DNA from 4 places in the Nocardioides sp. P4_G10 genome. Region 4 is predicted to be linked to each of the others. Evidence: predicted binding sites of a transcription regulator. Region 4 holds the regulator's gene; each other region holds the start of a gene.

Region 1 (5,488 bases), on a different contig from region 4:
GCAGGGTCTCGCCGGAGAGGTCGTGGGCGACCGGTTCGGCGTCGACCGGCGCGGCGATGCGGGACGCGGCCGCTGCCCACGGCTCCCCGGGCAGCAGGGTGCCGGTCAGCTCCCGGTCCCCGTGGCGTACGACGACGGGGCGGGCGACCGTCGCGTCGCTCCCGGGCACGTCAGTGCGCGAGGGCGTCCGGGTCGACGACGGGCGGGAGCACCGACCACGGGAAGTCGATCCACTGCTCGGTGCTCCGCCAGGAGTAGTCGGGCTTGATGACCGACTGGGGCTTCTCGTAGATCACCACCGTGCGAGCCTCGGCGACGTGTCCCTCGCAGAACGCGTGGACGAGCTCGAGGGTGCGACCGGTGTCGGCGACGTCGTCGGCGACGAGCACCTTGAGGCCGGACAGGTCGATGGCCGCCGGCGTCGGCGGCAGCATGATCGGGACGTCGAGGCGCTGGTCGACGCCGGTGTAGAACTCGACGTTGACCACCGAGATGTTCTTCACCGCGAGGGCGTAGCCCAGCCCCATGCCGAGGGCGAGCCCGCCTCGGGCGATTGCCAGGATCATGTCGGGGCGGAACCCGGAGTCGGCCACCTCCTGCGCCAGCTCGCGGGTGGCCGTGCCGAAGAGGTCGTACGTGAGGACCTCGCGCTCACTGCTCACGGGACCATCCCACCAGAGCCCGGCGCTCGCCGGAAGACCGGCCCGTCTGCCGATCCCGCCCGGAGCGTCATGCGGACCGGAACCGATGGGTGCGAGTCCGTATGACGCAGCGGGCGGCGAACGATCGGCACCTCGCGAGACGGAACTCAGAAGTCGGGGTGCGGCTCGTCATCCTCCGCCTCGCCGAGCGCCTCGCGGACGACCGAGAACGCGAGGCCGGCGGAGTAGCCCTTGCGGGCCAGCAGCCCAGCGAGGCGGCGGGTGGCGACCTGGTGGTCGAGGCCGCGCATGGAGCGCAGCTTCTTGTCGACCAGAGCGCGGGCTGCGGCGCGCTGGTCGGACTCGTCGATCTGCTCCAGCGCGGTCTTGGAGTCCTCGTCATCGACGCCCTTGCGACGCAGCTCCTGCGCCAGCGCCCGGGGGGCCAGCCCCCGGCTGCGGTGCCGGCTCTCGACCCACTGCCGGGCGTAGGCGGCGTCGTCGATCAGGCCGACCTCGGTGAAGCGGTCGAGCAGCTCGCCGGCGAGCTCGTCGGGCACGCCGCGCTTGGCCAGCTTGTCGGCCAGCTCCTTGCGCGAGCGTGCCTGCCCGGTGAGGGTGTCGAGCAGGATCTTGCGGGCGACTGCCTCGGGATCGGCCTCGAGCTCGGCGGCCGCAGCTTCCTCCCGGGCGAGCCTGGCTGCCTCGCGCTCCTCCCACGTGCGGGTCGCCTTGCGGCCACCCTTGCGGCCACCCTTGCCGCCCTCGCGACGACCGTCGCCCCCGCGCCCGTCGCGGGGGCGGGCCGGACGAGGTTCGACCGGCGTGGATGGGGTCGGCATCCACGCCTTGACTCCGAGCCCGACGTCGCCGACCCAGTCGGGTGCGGGACGGTTCTCGTCGCTCATCGGCGGGTCTCGACACGCATCGTCGACCTCGCAGGCTCACTCGATCGCTTGCTCGACCTACCCGCACCCACGCCGCCCTCCCGTTCCTCGAGGGCGGCTGTGCGGTCAGAAGTCATTGACCCCGATGGGCTCGTCACTCAGGTCGTCGCCGGGCTTGTCGACGGCAGGAGTCACGCCCAGCTTCTCGAGGATGAGCTTCTCGATCTCGTTGGCGAGGTCGGGGTTGTCACGCAGGAAGTTGCGCGAGTTCTCCTTGCCCTGGCCGAGCTGGTCGCCCTCGTAGGTGTACCAGGCGCCGGCCTTGCGGATCAGGCCCGCCTCGACGCCCACGTCGATCAGACCGCCCTCGCGGCTGATGCCCTTGCCGTACATGATGTCGAACTCGGCCTGCTTGAACGGCGGGGCCACCTTGTTCTTCACGACCTTGACGCGGGTGCGGTTGCCGACCATGTCGGTGCCGTCCTTGAGCGTCTCGATGCGACGCACGTCGAGGCGCACCGAGGAGTAGAACTTCAGCGCGCGACCACCGGTCGTGGTCTCCGGCGAGCCGAACATCACGCCGATCTTCTCGCGCAGCTGGTTGATGAAGATCGCGGTCGTGCCGGAGTTGTTGAGGGCACCGGTCATCTTGCGCAGCGCCTGGCTCATCAGTCGGGCCTGGAGGCCGACGTGGCTGTCGCCCATCTCGCCCTCGATCTCGGCGCGGGGCACCAGGGCCGCCACGGAGTCGATGACGATCAGCGACAGGGCGCCGGAGCGGATCAGCATGTCGGCGATCTCGAGCGCCTGCTCACCGGAGTCGGGCTGGGAGACCAGGAGGGCGTCGGTGTCGACGCCGAGGTTCTTCGCGTAGTCGGGGTCGAGCGCGTGCTCGGCGTCGATGAAGGCGACGATGCCGCCGGCCGCCTGGGCGCTGGCCACCGCGTGGAGGGCGACCGTCGTCTTGCCGGAGGACTCCGGACCGTAGATCTCGACGACACGACCACGCGGCAGGCCGCCCAGCCCGAGGGCCACGTCGAGGGCGATCGACCCCGTGGGGATCACCTCGAGCGGCGCACGCGTCTCGTCGCCCAGTCGCATGACCGAGCCCTTGCCGAACTGCTTCTCCACCTGTGCGAGCGCGGCGTCCAGGGCCTTCTCGCGGTCTGCACCAGCCATTGCAGTGTCCTGTCTTGTCGTCGTGTCGTGAGGGGTACGTCTGCGACGCTAGGGCGAGCCACCGACAGTCCCTGATCAGGACGGTCGAACGCTGTGGACAACCTCGCCCCTCGTCGTACCTGTGGATGCACAGTAGCCCGAACAGGTGTTCGACGCGCGCTCCGGCACCGGCGTGTCGAGGCCCGAGCTTCCCCGGGTGCGAGGAGCAGGTCAGGAGTGCCGGCGGGTGACCGCTCCGGCGACCACGACCGCCCCCGCCAGCAGGGCGGCGAACGTCGCCAGCGCGGGGTAGCCCAGCTCGCCGACGATGACCCCGGCGAGGGCACCTCCCCCCGCGGCGGTGAGCGCCATCGCCATGTCGGAGGTGCCCTGCACGTCGGTGCGCGCGTCGATGGGCGTGCGGTCGGCGATGACCGTGGACGCGGCGACCGTCGCGCAGGACCAGCCGAGGCCGAGGAGGAACAACCCCGCGAAGATCTGCCACGACGTGCCCTGCGGGGACAGGCCGCACAGCACGAGCGACACCAGCAGGACCACTCCCCCGGTGACCAGGACGGCCGACCTGCCGAAGCGGTCGGCGGCCCAGCCGACGAGCGGCGAGAAGGCGAACATGCCGAGCACGTGGATCGAGATGACGAACCCGATGACCTCGAGGTGAGCGCCGCCGTGCTCCATGTGCAGCGGCGTCATGATCATCACGGTCACCATCGCCGCATGGGCACAGGCCATCGCGACCACAGCCGCCCCGACCGCCGGCACGTCACGCACGACCGCGACGAAGCGGCCCCACGACCGGCCGCGCGGCTCGGGACCCGCGCTCGGCACGACCCCGGCGGTCTCCTGGGCGAGGAGCAGCGGGTCGGGTCGCAGCCGCCACCACACCCACGCGGCTGCGACGACCAGGACGACCGCGCCGATGGCGAAGCCCCCGGTCAGCTCGGGCACGCCCATGGAGCGGGCGACGGCCGCTCCGACGCCGGTGAGGTTGGGGCCGGCGACGGCCCCGACGGTGGTCGCCCACACGACGACCGACAGGGCGCGGGCGCGGTGCTCCTCGGTGGCCAGGTCGGTGGCGGCGTAGCGCGACCCGTTGTTGACCGCCGTGGTGGCTCCCAGCATCAGCGCGCCGAGGAGCAGCACGACCATGGAGTCGACGACGCCGGCGACGACGGCCAGGACCGCTCCGGTCGCCCCGATGAGGTAGCCCGCGACCAGCCCGACACGTCGCCCGCGGCGGCGCATGACACGCGCGAGACCGTAGGCGGCCGCGGCCGTGCCGAGGACCTGGAAGGTCTGTGCGAGGCCGGCCATCGTCTCGCTGCCGGAGATGTCGCGGGCGAGGAGCGAGGCGGTCGCGACACCGATGGTGACACCGACCGCGCCGACCGCCTGGGAGACGACGAGGGTGCGGACCGTACGACGCTGGACGTCGGCGACGGTGAGGCCTCCGGCCAGCCGCGTGGTCACCGCTCGGTGTCCGGCAGCTCGAGCTGGCGGTGCACGGCGGCCCACACCTGCTTGGGCGGGACACCGGCGTCGAGCGCCTCCTGGGTCGTGCGGCCGTCGAGGTCGCGCACGACGGTGAGCTCGGCCCAGGTGCGGGAGTAGGCCCGCCCGAGGGTCTCGTCGAGCCGCGCCCAGAACTCCGTGTGCCTCATGGCGACACCCCATCACGGACCGCCGACAGCTCGAGCCAGGTCTCCCCCCGGTCGCCCCCGAGCCCGTGCCCGACGACGACGTCGCCCCAGCCCGCGCCGCGGACGACGGCCTCGACGTCCGCAGCCCGCCAGTAGGTGAAGTGACGCGGGCCGCTGATCGTCCCGTGGACGGACCAGCCCTCGCCGTCGCCCTCCTTGAGCGACATGGACAGCAGGCCTCCGGGACGGGTGACCGCGGCCAGGCGCCCCAGCACGGTGGACAGGTCGTCCCGCGCGACGTGCAGCAGCGACGCGTTGGCCCACACGGCGTCGTACGGCCCGTCGGGCGAGGCCAGGTCGTCCACGAGGGGGTCGAGGTGGTCGCACGCGTGGCCCTGCTCGCGCAGCAGCTCGACGAAGGCGGGCGTGACGTCGGTGCGCCGCACGGCGAGGCCGAGCTCCTCCATCAGCAGCGCGTCACGACCGCCGCCCGAGCCGATCTCGAGCACGCGCGCGCCCGGGCCGACGCGTTCGGCGAGGTGCCCCAGGGCGGCGCGGACCGAGTCCGGCACGGTCGCGGTGCGGGCGACGTACGCCGCTGCGTCGCGGTCGTAGGACCGGACGGTCTCGCTGGTCACGCCGGCGCCGCCACGTCGTGGAGGTGGTGGACGACGTCGTGCAGGTGGTAACGGCCCAGGGTCTCGACCGTGAACTCGTCACCGTTGGACCGCAACCCCCGGCGACCGCGCGTGGCATCGGTGACGGAGGCGTAGAGCATCGCCACGCTGCGAGCGGCCTCGACCAGCTCGGCCGCAACCGCCGCGCGGTCCTGGCTGCCGTAGTCACGTTCGACCGCGGTGACGTCCTGGTCCCAGTTGGCGAACGTGGGGACGTCCTCGACGAGCATCAGCCGCACTCGCTCGCCGAAGAGCACGTGCACGTCGCGGACGTGGCAGCCGTACTCCAGCGCCGACCAGACCCCGGGTCGCGGGCGGTCGGTCGCGTCACCGCGGCCGAGCACCCGCGACCACGAGGACGCCGTGGCCTCGAGGAGCCCCGGGAGGTCGGACACGTCGTGCGTGGCGGCCTCGAAGCCGCACTCGGGGCACGGTCGCTCGAGCACCCAGGTCCAGTCCTTCGTGTC
Region 2 (5,488 bases), on a different contig from region 4:
GGGGTCGTAGGGCCGCTCGTACCACTCCTTGCGCAGCAGCTCCCACAGCTCGCCGTACGACGCCACGTGGTCGACCCACTGCCGGCCGAGGCCCTCGCCGAGGGACTCGACGGCCGCGAGCTGGGCGGCTCGCGAGCCGCCGGGCAGCCGTACCGTCGAGCCGTCGGCGAAGCGGTGCTCGCGGACCAGGTCGAGCGGCTGGAGGTCGAGCTCGCGCTCGAGCGGGCGGCCCGACTTCCGGAACAGGTCGCGCACGACCGCCGGCAGGAGCGTCGTGGTCGGCCCGGCGTCCCACGCGAAGCCGTCGTGCTCGACCGTGGTCAGCGCGCCCCCGAGATGCTCGGCACGCTCGAGGATCGTGACCGCGTGCCCCAGCTTGGCCAGCCGGGCAGCGGCCGCCATGCCGCTGAAGCCACCTCCGACCACCACCACACGAGCCACGGGGGAACCCTAGGCGTCCGCTAGGTCGCCCGCTCGACGGGTTCCTTGTTCTTCCAGCGCCGCCAGCCGCGGCGCACCAGCCGGGTGAGGACCAGCAGCAGGCCCAGGCCGGTGAGGAGCAGGACACCGGCGATCGCGGCGGCTGCCTGCGGGTGCTCGAGCGAGAACCACACCACCCCGAGCACGGCGGCGTCCTCGGTGAGGCTGGCCCCGATGTTGGTCACCGGCTCGGGGGAGGAGTTGATGGCCAGCCGGCCGCCGGCCTTGGCCAGGTGGCTCAGGAGCGCGGTGCCGCCGCCGACGACGCCGAGCACGGCCTGGTCCAGCGAGGCGGCGTCGCCGGCGAGCAGCACGCCGATGACCGCGCCGACGGTCGGCCGGATCGCGGTGGAGATGGCGTCCCAGGTCGAGTCGATGTAGGGGATCTTGTCGGCGACGAACTCCATCGCGAACATGAAGCCGGCCGCGGCCAGCACGTCCCAGCGGCCGAGGGCGTCGGGGATGTCGGCGTAGGAGCCGACCCGGTCGGCGATGCCCAGCACCAGCACGACGAGGTAGGCGTTGATGCCACTTGCCCACCCGCTGGAGAAGGTGAGGGCCAGGGCGTCCATCAGCGGGTCCCCATCAGTCCACCTCGACCTCGACCGCGCCGGTCATCGCCACCAGCTCGTCGTACGACGTCGAGAACACCGCGGCGGGGTGGCCGGCCGCAGCCCACACGACGTCGTGCCGACGCAGCCACGGGTCGATCCAGGTGCGGATCGGCGCCGGGTGGTCGATGGGGGAGACGCCGCCGATCACCTGACCGGTGTGGCGGCGCACGAAGTCGGGGTCGGCACGCTTGAGCCGGGTCACGCCGATGCGGTCGGCGACCGACGCCGTGTCGACGCGGTGGGCACCGGAGGTGAGGATGAGGACGGGCTCGCCGTCACCGTCGAAGAGCAGGCTGTTGGCGATGGCGCCGACCTCGCACCCGAGCGCCGCCGCGGCGAGTGCCGCAGTGTGGGCGCTGTCGGGCAGGATGACCACGTCACCGGCGCCGCCGCGCCGGGTGAGGTCGCCTCGAAATGAGGTGATCGATGCGTGCTCGGTCGACATGATGCGAGCCTAGCGACGAACGACGACGAGCCTCAGGGGGACTTCAAGATGGCGCGCGACCTGCCGGGATCCGTGGTCAACAGCATGCGAGTGCTCGGACTGATCGTGGCCACGTCCGGCGTGATCACGCTGCTGATCTGGCTGATGCGCGACGACGTCATCCTCGGCTGGGCCAAGGGCAACCCGTCGGCGCAGGAGATCCTCTCCCAGGGCGGCATCGAGCTGCTGCGCGACAGCCCCATCGTGCCGGGGTTCGTCGCCCTCTCGGTCGTCGCGTTCGTCGGCTTCACCCTGCTGGTGCTCGTGCTCGGCTCCTTCTTCGTCGGCGGCTACGGCTGGACCCGCCCGGTCCTCACCGCCACCGCCGGCGTCGGCGTGCTGGTCGGCGTGGTCGGCCTCGACAACAACCTCCCGGTCATCTTCGTGGTGCTGTCGGCCCTGGTGATCGTCGAGGGCCTGGTGCTGTCGTTCTTCCTCTGGCAGCGCGAGACGACGGCCTACCTGCGTCGGGTCTGACGTCCGCCCGGCGCGTCCGCCGCGCGGTCCACTCCCGTCGTCCTCGGGCTCCGTCCTCGGGCTCCTTCCTCGGGAGTCGCGTCAGCCCTTGACGGGCTGTCGGTGGGGGGGAGTACCGTTCTGGTTGTTCGAACATGTGTTCGATGCGACCCGGGTGGCGGTGACCTCGACCCCCACCGTCCCCCGGGTCGGCCCCGGGGTCGACGGATGTGCGAGGAGGCGCGATGAGGCAGTACGACGACCCCGTCGAGGTGCGACGAGGCGAGGCGGAGGACCCCGACCAGTTCCTGTGGCGGGGCAGGTTGTGGAAGGTTCGCGCCGTCGTCGCGCACTGGGTGGAGACCGGTCCCTGGTGGCAGGGGGCGTCGGACGGCGGGTCCGACGGCGGGCACGACGCCGCGGAGTCGAGGACGATCACCGACCTCGTCGCCGAGCGCGAGCTGTGGCGGGTGGAGGCCGGCCGCGGGATCCAGGGCGGGCAGCAGCAGTCCGGCGACCAGCAGTCCTACGGCGTCTTCGACCTCTCCTTCGACTGGACCGAGGGGCGCTGGCAGCTCGTCGGGTGCCTGGACTGAGGGCCGGCGATGACCTCGACGACCAGCCCCGGGCCCTCCGTCGGACCCCACATGCTCCCCGCCACCTCGCACTCCTACCTCGAGCGGTCCGCGACGTCGCTGCGCGACTCCATCACGGCGCGCGACGTGCCGACTCGTTATGCCTGCGCCCACGTCGCGGCGCTCTGCGCCGCGGCCGCCCTGCTCGCTGCCCGGGCCCGCCCGGCTCCGCGGGGCCGCCGGCAGAAGAACGCGTGGGTCCTGCTCGCCGAGGTGGCTCCCGAGCTGACCGAGTGGGCGAGCTTCTTCGCCGCCGGTGCCGGCAAGCGCGCCGCCGCCGAGGCCGGGTCCACCCGGGCCGTGACCGAGCGGGAGGCCGACGACCTGGTGCGCGACGCCGACCGGTTCCTCGCCGTGGTCGAGCAGGCGCTCGGCCTGGTCCCGCACGCCAGCGTCGCCTGAGGGCGGGGCGAGGTGTCGTCAGACCCGTTCGTCCACCTCCACGTCGCCTCCGGGTTCTCCCTGCGATACGGCGCGTCCCACCCCCACGTGCTCGTCCAGCGGGCGGTCGAGCACGGCATGGACACGCTTGCCCTCACCGATCGTGACGGCACCTACGGCGCGGTGAAGTTCGTGGGCGCCGCCCGCCGGGCCGGCGTCCGGCCGGTGCTCGGGGTCGACCTCGCGGTCGCCCCGACCACCGACATGGCGATCGGGGGCGCGCCGACCGGGGGAGGTGGGCGCCCGCCCCGACGTCGTACGCCGGTGCGCGGGGGCGTGTCCCGCGACCCGTCACCACAGCAGGGGGGCGGCGCCCGCGTCACCTTCCTGGCCATGGGCCGGGCCGGCTGGGCGGCCCTGTGCCGGATGGTGTCCTCGGTCCACCTGTCCGGGGAGCGCGGGCGACCGGTCGCAACGCTCGACCTGCTGGCCCCCCACCTCGCGGGCGGTGACGTGCTCGTGCTGCTCGGGCCGTCCTCGGAGCTGGGCGCGGTCGCCACCCGGCGCCGCGACGACCTCGGCCCGACGGTGCTGGCGCCGTGGCTCGCGGTGGTGCCCCGCCCCAACCTGGTCGTCGAGCTGGTGTCCCACCGGCTCGGCGGCCGCGGGGGCGCCTGGGGACCGGGCACGTCGGCCCACGCCGCGCGGATGGCCGGCCTCGCCCGCCGCGCCGGCCTCACGACGGTGCTGACCAACGCGGTGCGCTACACCGACCGGCTCGACGCGCCGACGGTCGACGTGCTCGACGCGGCCCGACGACTGGTGCCGTTGGGCTCGGCCGGGCTGCGCGACGTCGGTCCCGACGGCGCTCGCGGCAACGCCGAGGGGTTCCTCAAGTCCGGCAAGCAGATGCACGAGGTGGCCGACGAGATCTGCCGCCTCGCCGGGCTGGGCGACAGCGAGCAGGAGGCGAGGCGGTTGCTCGCCCGCACGCGGGCGGTCGCCGACCGGTGCGCGCTCGACCCGCGCACCGACCTCGGCATCGGCGAGGTGCACTTCCCGGAGCTCGAGCTCCCCGACGCGGGCCCGCACCGCACGGCAGACGCGCTGCTGCGCGCCCGCTGCGAGGCGGCGATCGGCTGGCGCTACGGCACCGGCCCGAGGATGCGGGTCTGGAAGCGGCTCGACGACGAGCTCGAGACCATCCGGACCCTGGGCTACGCGTCCTACTTCCTGACCGTCGCCGACGTCACCGACCTGATCGGCGAGATGGGTGTCCGTCGTGCCGCGCGCGGGTCCGGCGCCGGCAGCCTCGTCAACTACCTGCTCGGCATCTCCGGGGTCGACCCGATCCGCCACGGCCTGCTGATGGAGCGGTTCCTGTCGCCGCTGCGTGCCTCGCTGCCCGACATCGACGTCGATGTGGAGTCCGCCCGGCGCGAGGAGGTCTACCGCGCGATCCTCGACCGCTTCGGCGGCGAGCGGTGCGTCACCGTCTCGATGATGGACACCTACCGGGTCCGCCACGCGGTACGTGACGTCGGCGCCGCCCTCGGCATGCCGCCGGGGGAGGTGGACGCGATCGCCAAGGCGTTCCCCCACGTCCGTGCCCGCGACGCCCGCTCGGCGCTCCGCGACCTGCCCGAGCTGCGGGCCAGCGGGCTCGGCGACGGCGCGCTCGACCGCTTCTTCGGACTGGTCGAGCGGCTCGACGGGCTGCCGCGCCACATCGCGATGCATCCCTGCGGGGTGCTGCTCTCCGACGTGACGCTGCTCGACCGCACGCCCGTCGAGGCGTCCCACGCCGGGTTCCCGATGAGCCAGTTCGACAAGGACGACGTCGAGGAGCTCGGCCTGCTCAAGCTCGACGTGCTCGGCATCCGGATGCAGTCGGCGATGGCCCACGCGGTCGCCGAGGTGCGCCGCGTCGACGGGGTGCACGTCGACCTCGACGACGAGGCGCAGGTGCCGTTCGACGACGCCACGACCTACGACCTCATCAGCAGCGCCAAGACCCTGGGCGTCTTCCAGATCGAGTCACCCGGACAGCGCGAGCTCGTCGGCAAGTCCGGCATCGAGACCTTCGACGACATCATCACCGACATCTCGCTGTTCCGCCCCGGGCCGGTCAAGAGCGACATGATCACGCCCTACCTCGAGGCCAAGCACGGGTGGCGGGACGTCCACTACCTCCACGACGACCTGCGCCCGATCCTCGAGGGCACCCGCGGCGTGGTGGTCTTCCACGAGCAGGTGATCGAGATCATCGCGACGTTCGGTGGTGTCTCCTACGCCGAGGCCGACGAGAAGCGCCGTGCACTCGGGAGCACCGACGGGATGGCCGCGACGAGGACGTGGTTCCTCCCGCGCGCCCTGGGCCAGGGCTACGACCTCGCGCTGGTCGAGCGCATCTGGACGGTCCTCGAGGCGTTCGCGTC
Region 3 (5,488 bases), on a different contig from region 4:
CGGCCACCTGCGCCAGTGACGCGCCCACGGACGCCGCGGCGACCACCTCGCGGCGCGCGGTGTCGAAGCGGGCCAGCCGCTGCACGGTCTTGGGTCCGTGGCCCGTCTCGGCCGTGAGCAGCTGGGTCAGCCGCCGACGGCTGTAGCCCACGGCGTCGGCGACCTCGGCGACCGCTCGGGGGCTCGGGCCGGTGAGCAGGCGCCACGCCTCCTCGACCTCGGGCGACGGTCCCTGGCGGGAGGCGGCGCGGTCCGCGCGATCGGCCAGCCGCAGCAGGAAGCGGCTCACCGCGGCGTACCTCCCGGGCCAGTCGGCCACCGCGTGCAGCTCCTCGACCACCCGGTCGACCTCGTCGCCGACCAGGTCGCGCGCGTCCCAGCTGCCGACCGGGAGGTCGGAGGCAGGGACACCGAGCAGGCGCCGCACGCCCACCGGGTGGAGGGTCAGCTGCACCCCGGTCCACCGACCGGGCTGCTCCACCATCGCCGCGCGGGTGTGCAGCCCGCCGAGGCTCACCCACTGCGAGTCGCGCACGCCGGCGTCCCATGCCTCGGCGGTGGGTGCGGTGCGCAGCGGACGCTCCAGGCTCAGCACGAGGGTGAGCCCGGCGGACGGGAGTCCCCGGTGGACGCCGGGGGCGAGGCCCTCGGCGGAGTAGCCGTACATCGCCAGGACGTGCGGGGCGAGCGGCGCCGGGACCCGTGCCTCCGGCAGGTGCTCCCACGCCCCGACCATCCGCTGAGTGTGCCGCACCGGGCGGCGCGTCGACGGGTCGACGAGCAGCACCTGCCCGCCGAAGCCGAGCGCGGCGAAGACGTCGATGGGCGCCGACGGGGCGAGCTGTCCGGTCACCGGGTTCAGCGGCTGCCCCTGGGCGTCGACCGGGTCGGTCGCGCCGCGCAGGGCACCGGGCCGGTTGAGCCACCACAGGTAGCCGTAGGCCGCGTTGTGGACCGTCGAGGAACGCCCGACCGCGTGCCTGACGTAGGCCGCGTCGAGGAGGCGCTTGCCGCCCGCCTTACCGCGGACCGTCCCGCCGTCGAGGTAGAGCCGCCCGAGCTTGGCGATGTCGAGGCACGTCGTGCGGAGGCCGTAGAAGACCGCGGCGTCGTCCGCACGGTCGGTGATGAACGACGACCGGGTCATGCCGAGCGGCTCGAACAGGCGCTCCCGGGCGAACCTCGCGACGGGCATCCCGGTCGCCTTCTCCAGCACCGGCTCGAGGACCTGGATGGCGGCGTTGTTGTAGGCCCAGGCGCTGCCGGGGGCGTACTGCTGCGGGAGCGAGACGGCGTACTTCGTGCGGCTCCGGGCGGCGAGCAGCTCGGAGTAGTCCGTCGTGAGCGACCAGAAGCGGCCGCTGTCGTTGGAGAGGAGGTTGCGCACCGTCACCGACTCCGACGCGGTGCCGCGCCACTGCGGCACGTAGGTCGAGACCGGGTCGTCGAGGCGCAGGTCGCCGTCGCGGACCGCGATGCCGACCAGGGTGCTCGTGACCGACTTCGTGATCGAGAAGACCTCGCGGGGTTCCTCGCGGGGCAGCTTCCAGCTCCACTCGCCGACGAGCTTGCCCTTGCGCAGGACCGCGAAGCAGGTGGAGTCGAGTCGGCGGGCCTCGGCCGCACCGCGCTGGACGGCCTTCTTGCGCAGGCCGAGTCGGGAGGGCGTCGCGACGGGCAGCCCTCGACCGCACGGGCGCCGGGCGCGGGGCGACCGGTGGTCGCGTCGACGGACCCGGCGACGGCACCGGCGGTGCTCGCGGAGGTGCTGCCGGCGGCGAGCGACAGGGCGAGGAGCGCGGCGCCCAGGAGGGCCGGACGGGTGAGACTCATGGGGCGTGACCCTACGGCGACCCGCCGGTCCTAGGATCGGCGTTCGTGAATCCGACCATCGGCGTGCTCGCGCTGCAGGGCGACGTGCGCGAGCACCTCGCCGTCCTGCGGGCGCTGGGCGCGGACCCGATCTCCGTACGCCGTCCCGCCGAGCTCGCCGCGTGCGACGGCCTCGTCCTCCCGGGCGGCGAGTCCACGACGATGGTCAAGCTCGCCAGGATCTTCGACCTGCTCGAGCCGCTGCGCGACGCCGTACGCGGTGGGCTGCCCGCCTTCGGGACGTGCGCGGGGATGATCCTGCTCGCCGACCGGATCGAGGACGGCGCGGCGGGGCAGGAGACCGTCGGCGGCCTGCACATCACGGTGCGCCGCAACGCCTTCGGCCGCCAGGTCGACTCCTTCGAGGAAGACCTCCACGTGGACGGACTGGCCGACCCGGTGCGAGCGGTCTTCATCCGCGCGCCGTGGGTCGAGGCGATCGACGACGACGTCGAGGTGCTGGCCCGGGTGGAGGACGGGCCCGCCGCGGGTAGGATCGTCGCGGTCCGTCAAGGCCCCCTGATGGCGACCTCGTTCCATCCCGAGGTCGGCAGCGACGGCCGGGTGCACGGCATGTTCGTGGACCTGGTGCGCTCGGCCTGACGACGTACAGACGAAGCGACGGATAGAGGGACTCATGTCAGGCCACTCCAAGTGGGCAACGACCAAGCACAAGAAGGCCGCGATCGACGCCAAGCGCGGCAAGCTCTTCGCCAAGCTGATCAAGAACATCGAGGTCGCGGCGAAGCAGGGCGGCGGCGACCCGGCCGGCAACCCGACGCTCTACGACGCCATCCAGAAGGCGAAGAAGAGCTCGGTCCCCAACAAGAACATCGACTCCGCGCTCAAGCGGGGCTCGGGTGCGGAGTCGGGCGGCGTCGACTACAAGTCGATCTCCTACGAGGTCTACGGCCCGCAGGGCGTCGCGATCCTCGTCGAGTGCCTCACCGACAACACCAACCGCGCCGCGATGGAGGTCCGCACGGCGGTCACCCGCAACGGCGGCACCATGGCCGACCCCGGCTCGGTCTCGCGCCTGTTCACCCGCAAGGGGATCGTGGTCGTGCCCAAGTCGCAGGACCACGACGGCACGGTCCGTGAGGTCACCGAGGACGACGTCCTCGAGGCGACCCTCGACGCCGGCGCCGAGGAGGTCAACGACCTCGACGAGGCGTTCCAGGTGCAGAGCGAGGCCACCGACGTCGTCGCGGTCCGCACCGCCCTGCAGGACGCCGGCATCGACTACGACTCCGCCGACGTGGAGTTCGTGCCGAGCCTGGAGATCCCGGTCGACGCCGCCGGCGCCGGCAAGGTGCTCCACCTCGTCGACGCGCTCGAGGACCTCGACGACGTCCAGGACGTCTTCACCAACGTCGACATCCCCGCCGACGTGATGGCCGAGCTCGAGACCGCCGACGCCTGAGGCGCCTCCGGGGCCGTGCCGGACCGGGACGCGCCGCGTGTCGTACGACGTCGCGCAGCCGGCGCGGGTTAGCGTGATCGCACGAACACATGTTCGGACGAGATCGACGGCGGAAGGGGTGTGCGCGTGCGCGTGCTCGGCATCGACCCCGGCCTGACCCGGTGTGGCGTGGGCGTGGTCGACGGCAGCGTCGGCCGGCCGCTGACGATGGTCGACGCAGGCGTGGTGCGCACGAGCTCGACGCTCCCGATCGCCGAGCGGCTGGTCACGATCGAGAAGGGCCTCGACGCCTGGATCGAGGAGCACCGGCCCGACGCGGTCGCGGTCGAGCGGGTCTTCGCCCGCTCCGACTCCAGCACCATCATGGGCACCGCCCAGGCCAGCGGCATCGCGCTCGTCGTCGCAGCGCGACGCGGGCTGCCGATCGCCATGCACACCCCGAGCGAGGTGAAGGCCGCCGTGTCCGGCAACGGGCGCGCCGACAAGGCCCAGGTGGGGGCGATGGTCGTCCGCATCCTGCGGTTGTCCGAGCTCCCCAAGCCCGCCGACGCCGCCGACGCGCTCGCGCTGGCCATCACCCACGTCTGGCGCGGCTCGGCGCACACGCGGCTCGAGGCCGCCGCGGCCCAGGCCCGGGCACAGGCCCGCGCCCCGCAGAAGCAGACCCCGATGAGGACCCGATGATCGCCTTCGTCCGCGGCGAGGTCGCCGCCGTCACCCTGGCCAGCGCCGTCCTCGAGGTCGGCGGCGTCGGCCTCGAGCTGATGTGCACGCCCGGCACCCTCGCCACGCTCCGCGTCGGCCGGCCCGCGACGCTGCCCACCAGCATGGTCGTGCGCGAGGACAGCCTGACGATCTTCGGCTTCCTCGACGAGGACGAGAAGCAGGTCTTCGAGATCGTCCAGACCGCGTCCGGCGTCGGCCCCAAGGTCGCGCAGGCGATCGTCGCGGTGATGAGCCCCGACGACGTGCGCCGTGCCATCACGACCGAGGACGTCAAGGCGTTGACCCGGGTCCCGGGGATCGGGCAGAAGGGTGCCCAGCGCATCATCCTCGAGCTCAAGGACCGCATCGGCCCGCCGGTGGGCGTGCACCACCCGGCCGCGGCTGCCCCCTCGGCCACCGACGCCTGGCGCGACCAGGTGCAGCAGGGCCTCATCGGGCTGGGCTGGTCGGCCAAGGAGTCGGAGAAGGCGGTCGAGGCCGTCGCCCCCGATGCGGGTGACGCCCCCGACGTCGGCGCCCTGCTGCGCGCCGCCCTCCGCACGCTGAGCAAGGCGTGAGACGGGTACGACGATGAACTGGGACGACACCGACGAGGACACCGACGACGTCGAGCTGACCGAGGCCGAGCTGGGCCACCTGCAGCGGCTGACCGACGCCGAGGCCGACGGCGACGACCGTGCGGTCGAGGCGGCGCTCCGCCCCAAGACGCTCGACGAGGTCGTCGGGCAGGCGCGCGTGCGCGACCAGCTGGGGCTGGTCCTCGAGGCGGCCCGCCGCCGGGGCCGGGCGCCCGACCACGTGCTGCTCTCCGGCCCGCCCGGGCTCGGCAAGACCACGCTTGCGATGATCATCGCCGCCGAGATGAGCACGCCGCTGCGGCTCACGAGCGGCCCGGCGATCACCCACGCCGGTGACCTCGCCGCGATCCTGTCGGGCCTCAACGACGGCGACGTCCTCTTCGTCGACGAGATCCACCGGATGTCGCGGCCGGCCGAGGAGATGCTCTACATGGCGATGGAGGACTTCCGGGTCGACGTCGTCATCGGCAAGGGGCCGGGGGCGACTGCCATCCCGCTGGAGATCCCGCCCTTCACCCTCGTCGGCGCCACCACCCGCGCCGGCCTCCTGCCCGGCCCGCTGCGCGACCGGTTCGGCTTCACCGCCCACCTCGAGTTCTACGAGCCCCACGAGCTCGACCAGATCGTTCACCGCTCCGCCGGGCTGCTCGGCGTGCACCTCACCTCCGAGGGCTCCAGCGAGATCGCCTCGCGCTCGCGCGGCACCCCCCGCATCGCCAACCGCCTGCTGCGCCGGGTCCGCGACTACGCCCAGGTGCGCGCCGACGGCGTGCTGAGCCTGCCGGTCGCCCAGGCCGCGCTCGAGCTGTTCGAGGTCGACGAGTCCGGCCTCGACCGGCTGGACCGCGCCGTGCTCGACGTGCTGTGCCGACGCTTCGGCGGGGGACCG
Region 4 (5,488 bases):
AGCCGGTCGACTCAGGCCGGCGGCTCGTAGCCGAAGACCTGGTAGTCGCGTCGGTACATCGTGGCCACCAGCTCCCGGAGCTCGTCGGAGGCCTGCCGGTCGCGGCCGCCCGGGGCCGTCTGGTTCTTCGGCGCTGAGGGCACGGCGGGCGCGCCGATGCGCTCGCACACCTCGGCGAAGTCGCGGTCGAACGTCTCCAGCCGGCCGACGAAGTCGACCCGGTTGAGGTCGATCATCCGGCTCTGCAGGGTCAGGTGCTGGTCGGTGCCCGGCACTGCTGACAGGTCCTGCGCGGCGGTCCAGCGGGCGAACTCCTCGACCACCTGCATCTGCTCGTGGGTGGCGGGGTCGAAGTCGTAGTAGTTGTTGTCGACGACCTTGTCGTGCCACGCGGAGACGAAGCGGTCCAGCGGGTCGCGCGCGAAGGCGAAGGTGAAGTAGTCGGCGAAGCTGGCCAAGGGATAGCGGACCCGCATCGCGTGGTCGACGTCCATGCTCACGCCGTGCGTCTCGCAGTGGTGGCGGATGGTGCGCGTCGCGACCTTGGCCACGCGGTACCAGACGAACCGGTGGCTGTGGCTGATCGTGAGGTTGTACGCCAACGGGCTGAGCCACGCGGACGCCTCGCCTGCAGCGGCCAGACGGTCGACCTCGGCCAGTGCGTCCGGGGTCAGCCGGCGCCGGTTGCCCGGACGGGTGCGGAAGAGCTCCGGTGAGGGAGCGTCGGGGCCGGCGGCAGACATCGCCGCGAGGCTACACGGACCGCGCCCTCCCACTCACCCGAACGGGATGCGCCCCCGCAACGACTCCGGGTCGGGCACGGGGGTCTCGGTGGTCTCCTCGATCAGCGCGCGGGCCTTGTCGACGCTGTCCCACACGTTCCACAGCAGCACGCCGCGGACCTGCCCCGACTTCAGGTAGTAGACGACGCCGGTGCCGACCTCGCCGTCCTTCCAGTCCTCCACCATGTCGAGCCGGCTGCTGGTCTCGCCGATCGCCTCGAAGCCGTAGTCGAGGATGTCGGACCAGAAGAAGGGCGTGTAGTCGTACGTCTCGTCGGCGCCGGCCATCACCTTGCCGGCGTGCTCGCCGGACTTCTCGGCGTGGTCGACGTGCTCGACGCGACGGCGCCCGAGGAGGGCGTCGGGGTACGACGCGACGTCGCCCGCGGCGTACACGTCCGCGTCGCTGGTGCGCAGTTGCTCGTCCACCACGACGCCGTTGTCGACCTCGAGGCCGGCGGCCTCGGCGAGCCCGGTGCGCGGGAGGACGCCGACGCCGATGACGGCTGCGTCGGCGGTGATGGAGGTGCCGTCGCCGAGGCGGATCCGGACGCCGCCGTCGTCCTCCTCGCCACCCTCGACCGAGCCGTGCACGATGGTCACGCCGCGGTCGGCGAAGGCCTTGGTCAGGGTGGCGGCGAGGGCGTGGGGGAACATCTGCTCCTGCACGTCCTCGAGGTCGAGCACGAGGGTGACCTGGACGCCGTTCTGCACGAGGGCGGAGGTGATCTCCGAGCCGATGTAGCCGCCGCCGATGACGGCAACGTGGCTGCCCTCGGTCGCGACGGCGCGCAGCCGCTGGTAGTCGGCGGCGGTGCGGTAGTAGATGATCCGCGGGCCCGGGTCGACGGAGAGCACGCGAGGCTCGGCGCCGGTGGCGAGCAGCAGCTTGCCGTAGCCGACCGTGCTGCCGTCGGCGAGGCGTACGACGTGGGCGCCGGGGTCGATCGCGGTCACCGTGGTGTCGGTGACCAGGTCGACGGCGTCGTCCTCGTCGAGGTCGCCGGCGAGCGAGGACCCCTCGAGGGTCTCGTCGTCCTTGAGCCAGAGGTCCTTGGTCAGCACGGGCCGGTAGACCGGCTTGTCGGGCTCGGAGCCGAGGACGGCGATGCGGCCGGCCTCGTCCTGCGAACGGATGCCCTTCACGGCGCTCGCCGCAGCGACCCCCGCACCGACGATGACGTAGTCATAGGACTGCTCGACGTTGCTCATGCCGCCATCGTGCACCCTCGCTGGTCGGGGTGTCTGTCGCCGCTCGATCAGAGGCTGCGGAGCACCGCCGTCACGACGCCGAGGATCGTCGCGTTGTCGCCCGGGATCGGGTCGTAGGCGTCGTTGTGGGGGAGCAGCCACACGTGGCCGTCCTTGCGCTGGAACGTCTTGACCGTCGCCTCGCCCTCGATCATCGCCGCGACGATCTGGCCGTTGGTGGCGGTCTGCTCCTGACGGATGACGACGTAGTCGCCGTTGCAGATGGCCGCGTCGACCATCGAGTCACCGGAGACCTCGAGGAGGAAGAGGGTGCCCTCGCCGACGAGCTGCTTGGGCAGCGGGAACACGTCGGTGACCTGCTCCTCGGCGAGGATCGGGCCCCCGGCGGCGATGCGGCCGACGACCGGGACGTTGGTGGCGACGGGGTTGGCGTCGCCGATGCCGGTCTCGTCGTAGGACGGCTCCTCTGAGCTCGACATGCTGCGCCGCGCAGCCATCACCTCGGGCAGGAACACCTCGAGGGCGCGGGGACGGTTGGGGTCGCGCTTGAGGAAGCCCTTGCCCTCGAGCACGCGGAGCTGGTGGGCGACGCTGGACGACGAGGTGAGGCCGACGGCCTGGCCGATCTCACGCATCGAGGGCGGGTAGCCCTTGGTCTCGATCGAGTCCTTGATCGTGGCGAGCACCCGCTGCTGGCGCGGGGTCAGACCGGTGGCGTCCGGGGGGCCGTCGGGCATCTCGATGACGTTCTTGTCGTCCTGCTTGGCCATGCGTCCTCCACTAGCGTCGACCCCTCCGTCCGCGGCTGGACAGGGAGGATCAGGTGCGCCCACCGTAGACCTCGGGACGCCGCAGGATCAAACACCTGTTCGAAGCCGCGTGTCGCTAGTGTCCGGGCATGTCGACCAGCCAGCTGACCGGCCCGCCGTCCTCCTGCGTCGTGACGGGTGGGGCCCGTGGGATCGGGCGCGGGATCGCCGAGCTCCTGGTCGCTCACGGGCACCACGTCGTCATCGGCGACGTCGACGGCTGGGCGGCGGCCGCGACGGCGGCGGAGATCGGCGCCGTCGCCGGCCTCACCCAGGACGTACGCGACCCTGACGCCCACCGCCTCGTGGCAGAGGAGGCCGCGCGACACGGCGTGCTGACCGCGTGGTTCAACAACGCCGGGGTCGGTGACGACGGCTCCCTCGTCGACCTGTCGGAGGAACAGGTGCGCCGGCTGGTCGAGGTCAACCTGCTCGGTACGACGTGGGGCACCCGCGCGGCGCTCGCGGCGTTCGGCGCCGCCGGCGGGGACGTCGTCAACATCGCCTCGCTCGCCGGCCTCGGGCCGGTTCCGGGCTACAGCATGTACGCCGCCACGAAGGCCGCCGTCGTCTCCCTCTCCACCTCCGTCAACGCCGAGGCGCCGCGCGGGGTGCGGGTGCACGCCCTGTGCCCCGACGGGGTCGACACGGCGATGCTCGCCGCCCAGGACCCGTCGGGCCTCGGCTCGCAGCTGGTGCACTCGGGTGGCCCGATCCTCGACGCCTCCGACGTCGCGGCCGCGGCTGTCGCGCTTGTGGGATCGCGACGCGTCGTGCGGGCGGTGCCGGGCTGGCGCGGGGGAGTCGTCCGCGGCTCGGCGCTCGCGCCAGGGCTGATGCAGCACGCGGCCGGGCTCTTCGCGGCCCAGGGGCGACGGGCGATGAGGCGCCGCTGAGGTCCGTTCGAACACGCCGAACATTTGTTCGACAAGGTGCTTGAGTTGTTCGAACACGTGCTCTAACGTCGTACACACGTTCGATCGAACGTCTGATCGACACCCGGTGGTCACAGCCACTGTCGGTGGGTCCGACTAGACATTCGCTCGACAGAAAACGACCGGCTGATCTTCCCCAGGAGGCCACCATGAGCACCCTCAGCCTTGCACCCGCTTTCACCGCCATCCCGCGTGCCCGCTCGACGGTTCGTCTGACCCGTCGCGGCCGGCTGGCGGTCTTCCTGACGTCGCTGTTCCTCGTCCTCGGCGTGGCGTTCATGCTCGCCGGCGGCGCGGTCGGCACCGGCGAGGCCGGCCAGCCGGCCCCCACCGAGATCGTCCAGGTCGCGCCGGGCGACACCCTGTGGGGGATCGCCAGCGAGATCGCCACCGACGGCGACGTCCGCTCGATGATGAGCGAGATCGAGCGGCTCAACGCCCTCGAGTCCGCCGGCCTCGCGGCCGGCCAGAAGCTCCGCGTCCCAGTCGTCTCCGACTGACGCAGAGGCCTCCATCAGCCGCTTCGACCCCGGCTGGTGGAACCAAGGGGAAGACCGAGGGGCGGGCCCAGTGGCCCGCCCCTCGGCGCATTTCGGACCACCTCGTCGATCGAGGAGGTCGCGCAGCGACCGTCACGAGATCCAGGTGCCTGGTGTGGTCGTCGGGGTGGCGCTCGGGAGGGTGGCGGCACATCGCACGCTCGTGCGCTGCCGCTCGCCGGGGTGGCGGCACATCGCACCGGCGGCGATTGGATTCATGCCATCTGCCGCCACCATCCGCCGCCCAGCTCGTGTGGTGGCGGCACATCGCACCGGCGGCGATTGGATTCATGCCATCTGCCGCCACCATCGGCCGTTCTCCACAGTTTTGCCTTCGGGCTGGTTCCGCGGTCGCCCGGATGGGTAGTTTCAGCGTGCTGACGTTGTTCTCGGGAAGGCACTTCATGCACGTACGCCGCGCACTCGCGCTGACCCTCGCGGTCCCTGTCCTGCTGGCCGGGTGCTCCGACGACCCCGAGCCGGACCCGAAGATCCCGGAGACCACGAGCTCGTCGCCGACGCCGACTCCCACCGAGTCAGAGACGCCGGAGGCGGAGAGTCCGGAGGACTTCATCCGGCGCTGGCAGGCCACTGGCGACGAGATGCAGCAAACTGGCGAATCGGCCGACTATCTGGACATCTCGCCGAACTGTGCAGCGTGCAAGAGTCTCGCGAAGAATGTTGACGACATCTACGGAGATGGTGGGCGCATCGAGTTCGCTGGTGCGAACGTCGTGAAGCTCGAGGAGTCGGGGTCCAAGCCGCCGACCTACGACGTGGGGCTTCGGCTGCCCGAAACGCGCATTTACAGGCAATCGTCTGGACAGCCCGAGACCCTGCCTCCCGGAAAGATGACCATCCGAGTGACCCTGAAGGAGACTCCCGGGGGCTGGACAGTCACTCACTACGGGGTTCTCTGATGGCACTTGCGTGCCGCATCGTCGCGATGCTGGCATGCATAGCGAGCGGACTGGTGCTGATCGGCGCATCGCCGGCAGCCGCAGAAGGCTGCATTAGGGCCGGCCTGCAAGGGGTCAATGCTCAGTGCCAATGGTCCTATTCGGACTACCAGAGCTCTTCCGGCTCTGGCGATGGCCACACCTGGGTGGTCTCCATCCAGTGCGGCAACGGCGGCATCTGCGTGGAGCACGTCGAGTGCACCGAGGGCGGCCAGGAGGGCTACGTCCACGACGTCTACATGGACGGGACTG

Evidence for each region. Region 4 encodes LexA, which represses DNA repair genes until DNA is damaged. Its sites were predicted from a motif close to TCGAACANNTGTTCGA; they were not measured.
Region 1: recA (recombinase RecA) is a predicted target of LexA. The motif match lies at 2,845-2,860, and genes of this name have one in related genera.
Region 2: AC1DP1_RS23040 (DUF6504 family protein) is a predicted target of LexA. The motif match lies at 2,184-2,199, and genes of this name have one in related genera.
Region 3: ruvC (crossover junction endodeoxyribonuclease RuvC) is a predicted target of LexA. The motif match lies at 3,377-3,392, and genes of this name have one in related genera.

The regions. Positions count from the first base shown of each region.
Region 1 is NZ_JBFUJV010000007.1:117,252-122,739, reverse strand. It holds gene AC1DP1_RS10380 (GNAT family N-acetyltransferase) at 1-169, opposite strand, end outside; gene AC1DP1_RS10375 (phosphoribosyltransferase) at 171-662, opposite strand; gene AC1DP1_RS10370 (regulatory protein RecX) at 809-1,549, opposite strand; gene recA (recombinase RecA) at 1,655-2,707, opposite strand; gene AC1DP1_RS10360 (MFS transporter) at 2,918-4,174, opposite strand; gene AC1DP1_RS10355 (DUF3046 domain-containing protein) at 4,171-4,365, opposite strand; gene AC1DP1_RS10350 (class I SAM-dependent methyltransferase) at 4,362-4,982, opposite strand; gene AC1DP1_RS10345 (DinB family protein) at 4,979-5,488, opposite strand, start outside.
Region 2 is NZ_JBFUJV010000041.1:4,630-10,117, reverse strand. It holds partial or broken gene AC1DP1_RS23060 (phytoene desaturase family protein) at 1-441, opposite strand, end outside; gene AC1DP1_RS23055 (DUF4126 domain-containing protein) at 462-1,052, opposite strand; gene AC1DP1_RS23050 (YbaK/EbsC family protein) at 1,066-1,539, opposite strand; gene AC1DP1_RS23045 (hypothetical protein) at 1,588-2,055, shown strand; gene AC1DP1_RS23040 (DUF6504 family protein) at 2,280-2,630, shown strand; gene AC1DP1_RS23035 (SAV_6107 family HEPN domain-containing protein) at 2,640-3,071, shown strand; gene AC1DP1_RS23030 (DNA polymerase III subunit alpha) at 3,084-5,488, shown strand, end outside.
Region 3 is NZ_JBFUJV010000005.1:151,463-156,950, reverse strand. It holds gene AC1DP1_RS09030 (serine hydrolase) at 1-1,651, opposite strand, end outside; gene pdxT (pyridoxal 5'-phosphate synthase glutaminase subunit PdxT) at 1,879-2,475, shown strand; gene AC1DP1_RS09020 (YebC/PmpR family DNA-binding transcriptional regulator) at 2,510-3,295, shown strand; gene ruvC (crossover junction endodeoxyribonuclease RuvC) at 3,422-3,979, shown strand; gene ruvA (Holliday junction branch migration protein RuvA) at 3,976-4,578, shown strand; gene ruvB (Holliday junction branch migration DNA helicase RuvB) at 4,592-5,488, shown strand, end outside.
Region 4 is NZ_JBFUJV010000039.1:9,263-14,750, forward strand. It holds gene AC1DP1_RS22910 (ATP-dependent DNA helicase) at 1-2, shown strand, start outside; gene AC1DP1_RS22915 (sulfotransferase family 2 domain-containing protein) at 12-743, opposite strand; gene AC1DP1_RS22920 (NAD(P)/FAD-dependent oxidoreductase) at 777-1,994, opposite strand; gene lexA (transcriptional repressor LexA) at 2,042-2,764, opposite strand; gene AC1DP1_RS22930 (SDR family oxidoreductase) at 2,893-3,699, shown strand; gene AC1DP1_RS22935 (LysM peptidoglycan-binding domain-containing protein) at 3,888-4,238, shown strand; gene AC1DP1_RS22940 (hypothetical protein) at 4,652-5,197, shown strand; gene AC1DP1_RS22945 (hypothetical protein) at 5,383-5,488, shown strand, end outside.